Regions from separate parts of the Streptomyces sp. NPDC051636 genome, predicted to be linked through region 1. Evidence: riboswitches for the same ligand, from Rfam matches in the RefSeq annotation. Region 1 holds a riboswitch; the other holds the start of a gene.
What was found. A riboswitch is a leader RNA that binds a small molecule or an ion and turns the genes downstream of it on or off. The one in region 1 is predicted to bind glycine.
Positions count from the first base shown of each region.

Region 2: it holds a riboswitch for glycine, as region 1 does, so the genes downstream of both, gcvT (glycine cleavage system aminomethyltransferase GcvT) here and gcvP (aminomethyl-transferring glycine dehydrogenase) in region 1, are expected to answer to the same signal.

Region 1 covers NZ_JBITDA010000015.1:176,854-180,255, forward strand. Annotated here, with positions in the region: gene gcvP (aminomethyl-transferring glycine dehydrogenase) at 1-1,190, opposite strand, end outside; glycine riboswitch at 1,368-1,463, opposite strand; gene ACIBBH_RS25535 (PRC-barrel domain-containing protein) at 1,578-1,961, shown strand; gene ACIBBH_RS25540 (DNA polymerase IV) at 2,954-3,402, opposite strand, start outside.
Region 2 covers NZ_JBITDA010000006.1:305,035-308,436, forward strand. Annotated here, with positions in the region: gene ACIBBH_RS14855 (enhanced serine sensitivity protein SseB) at 1-76, opposite strand, end outside; gene ACIBBH_RS14860 (AAA family ATPase) at 163-837, opposite strand; glycine riboswitch at 1,007-1,107, shown strand; gene gcvT (glycine cleavage system aminomethyltransferase GcvT) at 1,259-2,401, shown strand; gene gcvH (glycine cleavage system protein GcvH) at 2,521-2,898, shown strand; gene glyA (serine hydroxymethyltransferase) at 2,913-3,402, shown strand, end outside.

The DNA.
Region 1 (3,402 bases):
ACCGTGTCGAAGAAGGCGCCGTGGACGACCTCGACACCGCCCGTCCGCAGCCCCTCGGCCAGGAGGGTGGCGTACCGGTGGGTGCGCCGCGCGATGGTCTTCAGGCCCTCGGGCCCGTGGTAGACGGCGTACATCCCGGCCATGACGGCGAGCAGCACCTGCGCGGTGCAGATGTTGCTGGTGGCCTTCTCGCGGCGGATGTGCTGCTCGCGGGTCTGCAGCGCGAGGCGGTAGGCCTTGTTCCCGTCGGCGTCGACGGAGACGCCGACGAGGCGTCCGGGCAGGCTGCGCGCGAACTTCTCGTGCACCGCCATGTAGCCGGCGTGCGGCCCGCCGAAGCCCATCGGGACGCCGAAGCGCTGGGTCGTGCCTACCGCGATGTCCGCGCCGAGCTCACCCGGCGAGGTCAGCAGGGTCAGCGCCAGCAGGTCGGCGGCGACGGTGACGAGCGCGCCGAGCTCGTGCGCCCGGTCGATGACCGGCTTGATGTCGCGTACGGCCCCGGAGGCGCCCGGGTACTGGATCAGCACGCCGTTGATCTCACGCTCGGCGACCTCGGCCGGGATGCCCTCGCTGAGGTCGGCGACCACGACCTCCACGCCGGTCGGTTCGGCGCGGGTCCGGATCACGGCGATGGTCTGCGGCAGCGCGTCCGCGTCGACCAGGAACAGGCCCTTCTTGTTCCTGCCCATGCGCCGGGACAGCGCCATCGCCTCGGCCGCGGCCGTGCCCTCGTCGAGCAGCGAGGCGCCGGAGGTCGGCAGTCCGGTGAGCTCGGCGACCATGGTCTGGAAGTTCAGCAGGGCCTCGAGCCGGCCCTGGGAGATCTCCGGTTGGTACGGCGTATAGGCGGTGTACCAGGCCGGGTTCTCCATGACGTTGCGCAGGATGACGGGCGGCGTGAAGGTCCCGTAGTAGCCGAGCCCGATCATCGAGTCGAGGACCTGGTTGCGATCGGCGAGCGAACGCAGCTCGGCAATCACTTCGGCCTCGGTACGGGCACCCGGCAGGTCCAGGGCGTCGGCGTTCTTGATCACATCCGGCACCGCGGCGGCGGTCAGCTCGTCGAGGGAGCCGTAGCCGACCTGCGCGAGCATCTTGGCCCGCGCCTCCTGGTCGGGCCCGATGTGGCGCTGCTCGAAGGGGATGCCCTGTTCGAGCTCGGAGAGCGGAGTGCGGTGGGCGGTCATTGCGGAGGCCTCCTGGTCTGACGCGACCTTCGAGGGGCACCCCGGCGCGGGTACCCCGACGGCCTCCCCCTCTGTCATCTCAACCTGAGAGCTTCACCGGGTCACCCGAAGGCCCCGGCTTTCACCGTCGGTGAGAGCGGAAGCCGTCGAGACACCCGCCCTGCTTTCCAGAGTGACCTCGTCCGTGCGGTACGTGGGCCTGAGAGATTCCGGGGAGGATTTGCTCCTTCGGCGCCTCCGATGGTGTCCGGAGGACTCTCCCGCACGGGGTCAGCAGCCGCTTGCCAGCGTACCAGCGAGGTCAACGCCCGATCCTTCGAGTGGCCGCCTGGGTGAATGTGCTCTTTTGTAGTGCTTACGGATGAGTTGCGACCAAGAGGAGGGACCGTGCGAACCGACATCGATCCTCGCCATCTGATCGGCCGCAAGGCGTTCGACCGCAATGGCGACAAGATCGGCACCATCGACGAGGTCTACCTCGACGACGCGACCGGCGAGCCGGAGTGGGCGGCCATACGGACCGGCCTGTTCTCCCGGGACGCCTTCGTCCCGCTGGAGCCCAGCGAGCTGATCGACGACGCCCTCCAGGTCCCCTTCGACCGGTCCCTCATCAAGGACGCGCCCGACTTCGGCGTCGGCCGCCATCTCTCTCCCGAACAGGAACTCCAGCTCTACCACCACTACGGCCTCGACGCGGCCCCGGCACCCTCGCTCCCGGACCACGACTTCGGCAACCTGGCGGGCACGGACGAGACGGCGGGCCCGACGTAGCGGGCGAGACAGCAGAGGGCGGCCACGGGGCCACCACCGGCACCGACCCCCTACCGCCGGGATCACTGGTCCCCCTCCCCGGCGGCGCCCTCCGGGCATCACACGGCTACCGACCCTCGCCGGCCTCTGCATCATCAGCAGTGCCGCTGACTTCATCCGCACCGCTTCTGGGCCTGCCCGCACCCCGTCCGGACGTCTCCACCCCAACAGGTCTGTCCCTCTCGGCCCCGATCCTCTCGGCCCCGATCCTCTCGGCCCCGATCCTCTCCGCACCGGCCCCGGATCCCTCCGAGCGGCCCCGAAGCCCGTCCGCACCACCCCGGCTCTTTCCGCACCGCCTCGGGATCCCTTCGCACCACCCACGGGCCTGTCCGCACCGCCCTGCCCTTTCCGCACCGACTGCCTAGCCGCCCGCAGCGACGCGGGACCACTCCGTATCACCGCCGAGCCCGACCAGACCACCTCCGGATCTTGTCCGACCGCGCCGCACGCGTGCAGGGACCGCCGGGGGCCATATATCGGCCCCCTCCGCGCCACCGCCGGAGTTCTGCCCGCCCCTCCATGCCCCTCCGCGCCGACGCGCCGCAGGTCCGCAGGTCCGCAGGTCCGCAGGTCCGCAGGTCCGCAGGTCCGCAGGTCCGCAGGTCCGCAGGTCCGCAGGTCCGCACCAGCCTCAGCCCCCACCGGGCCACCCCTGGGCTCCACGGCACCGCTTTCCTTTCCGCCCCTGCGCGCCATGTGCCGTTCCAGTCCCTCTGCACCGCCGCCAGATTTCTCCGCACCGCTTCCTGGCCGACCCGCCCGACACCGGACCGCTCCGCACCACCCCACCCCTCCGCACCGCTTCCCGGCGGTTCCGCGCCGACGCGGAACGGCCCCGCACCGCCCCGCCCGCTCCACCCACCCCTCGACACCACCCCCACCCCTCGACACCACCCCGAGCCAGATCACACCTGCCCCGCGTCCGCCCGCCCCTTCCCTCAGGGCCGCCCTCACGCCCCTAAGGATTCATCCACCCTCCCCCAGGCGCTCCCCGCCCCCTCCTCCCCGCCCCCGGAAACCAACGGCAGCGGATCGGCCGGTGCCAGCTCCGGGTCGTCGACCCGGAACGTCCGTACCCGGCCGGGCTCCGAGTCGGGTGTCTCGAAGCGCACGGTGACCCGCCCGAGGCCGCTGCCCTGTACCCAGCCGTGCCCGAACTCGGTGTGTCGCACATCGTGTCCCGCGGGCCAGCGCCGTTCGGTCACCGCGGGCTGTTCCTCGACGGGCGCGGCCACCGCCTCCTCCGCCTCCGCTTCGGCCAGCTCGCCCGCCGCCTGCGCGAACAGGTCCTCCTGCGTGTAGTCGGCCAGCCCCGAGACGCCCACTCCGAGGAGCCGCACGCCACCGGTCGTGTCGACGGAATCCAGCAGCCGGGCCGCCGCCTCCCGCACCACCGCCG
Region 2 (3,402 bases), on a different contig from region 1:
TGCCGGGCCATCCGCCGTGCGGGTGGGGGTGCGCCTGTGCCGGGAAGTCCGCGGAAAAGTCCGCCGGGAAGTCCATCTGCCTACCGCCTGCTGGGACCAAATGTTGTGGCTGAAAGGCTAGCGGGTGCCTGTGCGTGCCCGGATCCGGTGGCTCCGGGCCGCTCAGCCCGCGAAGCCGATCCGGCGCAGCGCGTCGGCCGCGTCCCGGTCCAGCAGCACCGCCGAGCCGCAGCCCTGGGGCAGCTCGCCCCGCTCCACCTCACCGAGCAGCCTGGCGGCCGCCCTTCGGTGGCGCAGGAAGGCGTACCGGGAGACGCCCCGGCCGCGCTCGCGCTGGCCCTCGCGGGCCGTGGCGGGCGGGACGTCGAGCAGCAGCAGGTGGAGGGTGCCGCCCCGGCGGCGGGCCTCGCGGGCCAGCCAGCCGCGCACCCAGGCCTGCGTACCGCAGTCGTGCACGACGACGCCCTCACCGGTGCGCAGGGCGTGACGCAGTCCGGCGTAGTGGGCGAGGCGGACCAGCGGGCGGTACACCGCGTAGGGCAGGAAGCGGGGCATGCGGCGCTCCCAGCGGTCGCGGGCGTCCTGGGAGTCGATGCGGGTGCCCTTGGCCGCGCGGTGCATCAGGGTCGACTTGCCGCTGCCGGGCAGGCCGGTGACCACGACCAGGTCCCGGGGGCCGAAGAGCAGGCCGCGCGGGCTGCGGCCCGCGCGCTCGCGCAGGTCGCGGACGACCGGTGCCGGGCGTTCCGCGCCGTGCTCGCGGGCCGGGGCCGCGGGCTGCTCGGGCAGCGCGAGGCCCGTGGTCGTCGCACAGGCCGTGGTCCTGTTCACCGTGATCGTCCTCCCTGTGGTCAGGAAAGGTTCTCCCCACCGAATGTAAAGAGAAGGTAATGCAGGTGTCTCCCGATTCCGTGCGCGTAGTGCCACAGCCCGGTTACAACTCGCTCGCCCTGTTGAGCGTGGACCGGGCATGCAATGATGTGCCCGCAACTGCATACCGGCCGTTTGAATCCGCGCGGGAGAGTCCCCAGGCAGCAACTTCGCCGGGGCGCCGAAGGAGCAAGTCCCTCCCTTGAATCTCTCAGGCCCCGTTACCGCGCGGGCGAGGCACATCTGAAAAGCGGGCCGCTGCGACAGCGGCTCCACCCAAGGTGCAAGCCGTGGCCCCCTCCGGGCGGATCACGGCGAACCTCTCAGGTTCCGATGACAGATGGGGAGGAACGACCTCGCCCGTCATGCCTTGGGAGACGACCGTCCGATGAGCAGTACCGAACCCTTTGAGAAGCGTCGCACCGCGCTGGATGCCCTGCATCGCGCGCTGGGGGCGACGATGACCGACTTCGCCGGCTGGGACATGCCGCTGCGCTACGGCTCCGAGCGCGACGAGCACCTGGCCGTGCGCACCAGGGCCGGGCTCTTCGACCTCTCCCACATGGGCGAGATCACCGTGACCGGCCCGCAGGCGGCCGCCCTGCTCGACCACGCCCTGGTCGGGAACCTGGGGAGCCTCAAGGTGGGTCGCGCCCGCTACACCATGATCTGCCAGGCCGACGGCGGCATCCTGGACGACCTGATCGTCTACCGGCTGGCCGAGACCGAGGCCGGGTCTTCTCACTACATGGTCGTGGCCAACGCCTCCAACGCCCAGGTGGTGCTGGACGCGCTGACCGAGCGGTCGTCCGGCTTCGACGCCGAGGTGCGCGACGACCGGGACGCCTACGCGCTGATCGCCGTCCAGGGTCCTCGGTCCCCCGGCATCCTGAAGTCCCTCACCGACGCCGACCTCGACGGCCTGAAGTACTACGCCGGGCTGCCCGGCACCGTCGCCGGCGTCCCGGCGCTCATCGCACGCACCGGCTACACCGGCGAGGACGGCTTCGAACTCTTCGTCAGGCCCGAGCACGCCGTCGAACTGTGGCAGGCGCTGAGCAAGGCGGGCGAGGGCGACGGCCTGGTGCCCTGCGGCCTGTCCTGCCGGGACACGCTGCGCCTGGAGGCGGGCATGCCGCTGTACGGGCACGAGCTGAACACCTCCCTGACCCCCTTCGACGCCGGGCTCGGCCGCGTGGTCAAGTTCGACAAGGAGGGCGACTTCGTCGGGCGTGCGGCTCTTGTGCAGGCCGCCGAGCGTGCCGGGCAGAACCCGCCGCGCGTCCTGGTCGGCCTGGTCGCCGAGGGCCGCCGGGTCCCGCGCGCCGGGTACGCGGTCGTCGCCGGCGGCGAGGTGATCGGCGAGGTCACCTCCGGCGCGCCCTCCCCCACGCTGGGCAAGCCCATCGCCATGGCCTACGTCGACGCGGCGCACTCGGCGCCGGGCACGCCGGGCGTCGGCGTGGACATCCGGGGCAGCCACGAACCCTACGAAGTCGTGGCTCTGCCGTTCTACAAGCGCCAGAAGTAGACACTGGGCGCGGGTACCCGGCCTCCGAGCGTGACCCTGCGCACATTTCGGCTGCTCACATGTGTTTGCAGCAGTCCCCCATTCACCAGCACTCCCCCGCGTACAGGAGAATTCAGGCCATGAGCAACCCCCAGCAGCTGCGCTACAGCAAGGAGCACGAGTGGCTGTCGGCCGCCGAGGACGGCGTGGCGACGGTCGGCATCACCGAGTTCGCGGCGAACGCGCTCGGCGACGTCGTCTACGCCCAGCTCCCCGAGGTCGGCTCCACGGTGACCGCGGGTGAGACCTGCGGAGAGCTGGAGTCGACCAAGTCGGTGTCCGACCTGTACTCGCCGGTCAGCGGTGAGGTCACCGAGATCAACGAGGACGTGGTCAACGACCCGTCGCTGGTGAACTCCGCCCCCTTCGAGGGCGGCTGGCTGTTCAAGGTCCGCGTCACGGAGGAGCCGGCCGACCTGCTCTCCGCCGACGAGTACGTCGCCCACACCGCCGGCTGAGGAGTCGTAGCCGTATGACTGTCCTGAACACGTCCCTGCACGAGCTGGACCCGGAGATCGCCGCCGCGGTCGACGCGGAGCTCGACCGCCAGCAGTCCACCCTCGAGATGATCGCCTCGGAGAACTTCGCTCCGCTCGCGGTCATGGAGGCGCAGGGCTCGGTCCTGACCAACAAGTACGCCGAGGGCTACCCGGGCCGCCGCTACTACGGCGGCTGCGAGCACGTCGACGTCGCCGAGCAGATCGCCATCGACCGGGTCAAGGAGCTGTTCGGCGCCGAGTACGCCAACGTGCAGCCCCACTCGGGAGCCTCCGCCAACCAGGCCGCCCTGTTCGCGCTGGCCCAGCCCGGCGACACCGTCCTCGGCCTGGACCTGGCGCACGGCGGCCACCTGACCCACGGCATGCGGCTGAACTTCTCCGGCAAGCAGTTCAACGTGGTCGCCTACCACGTGGACTCCGAGACCGGTCTGGTCGACATGGCCGAGGTCGAGCGCCTCGCCA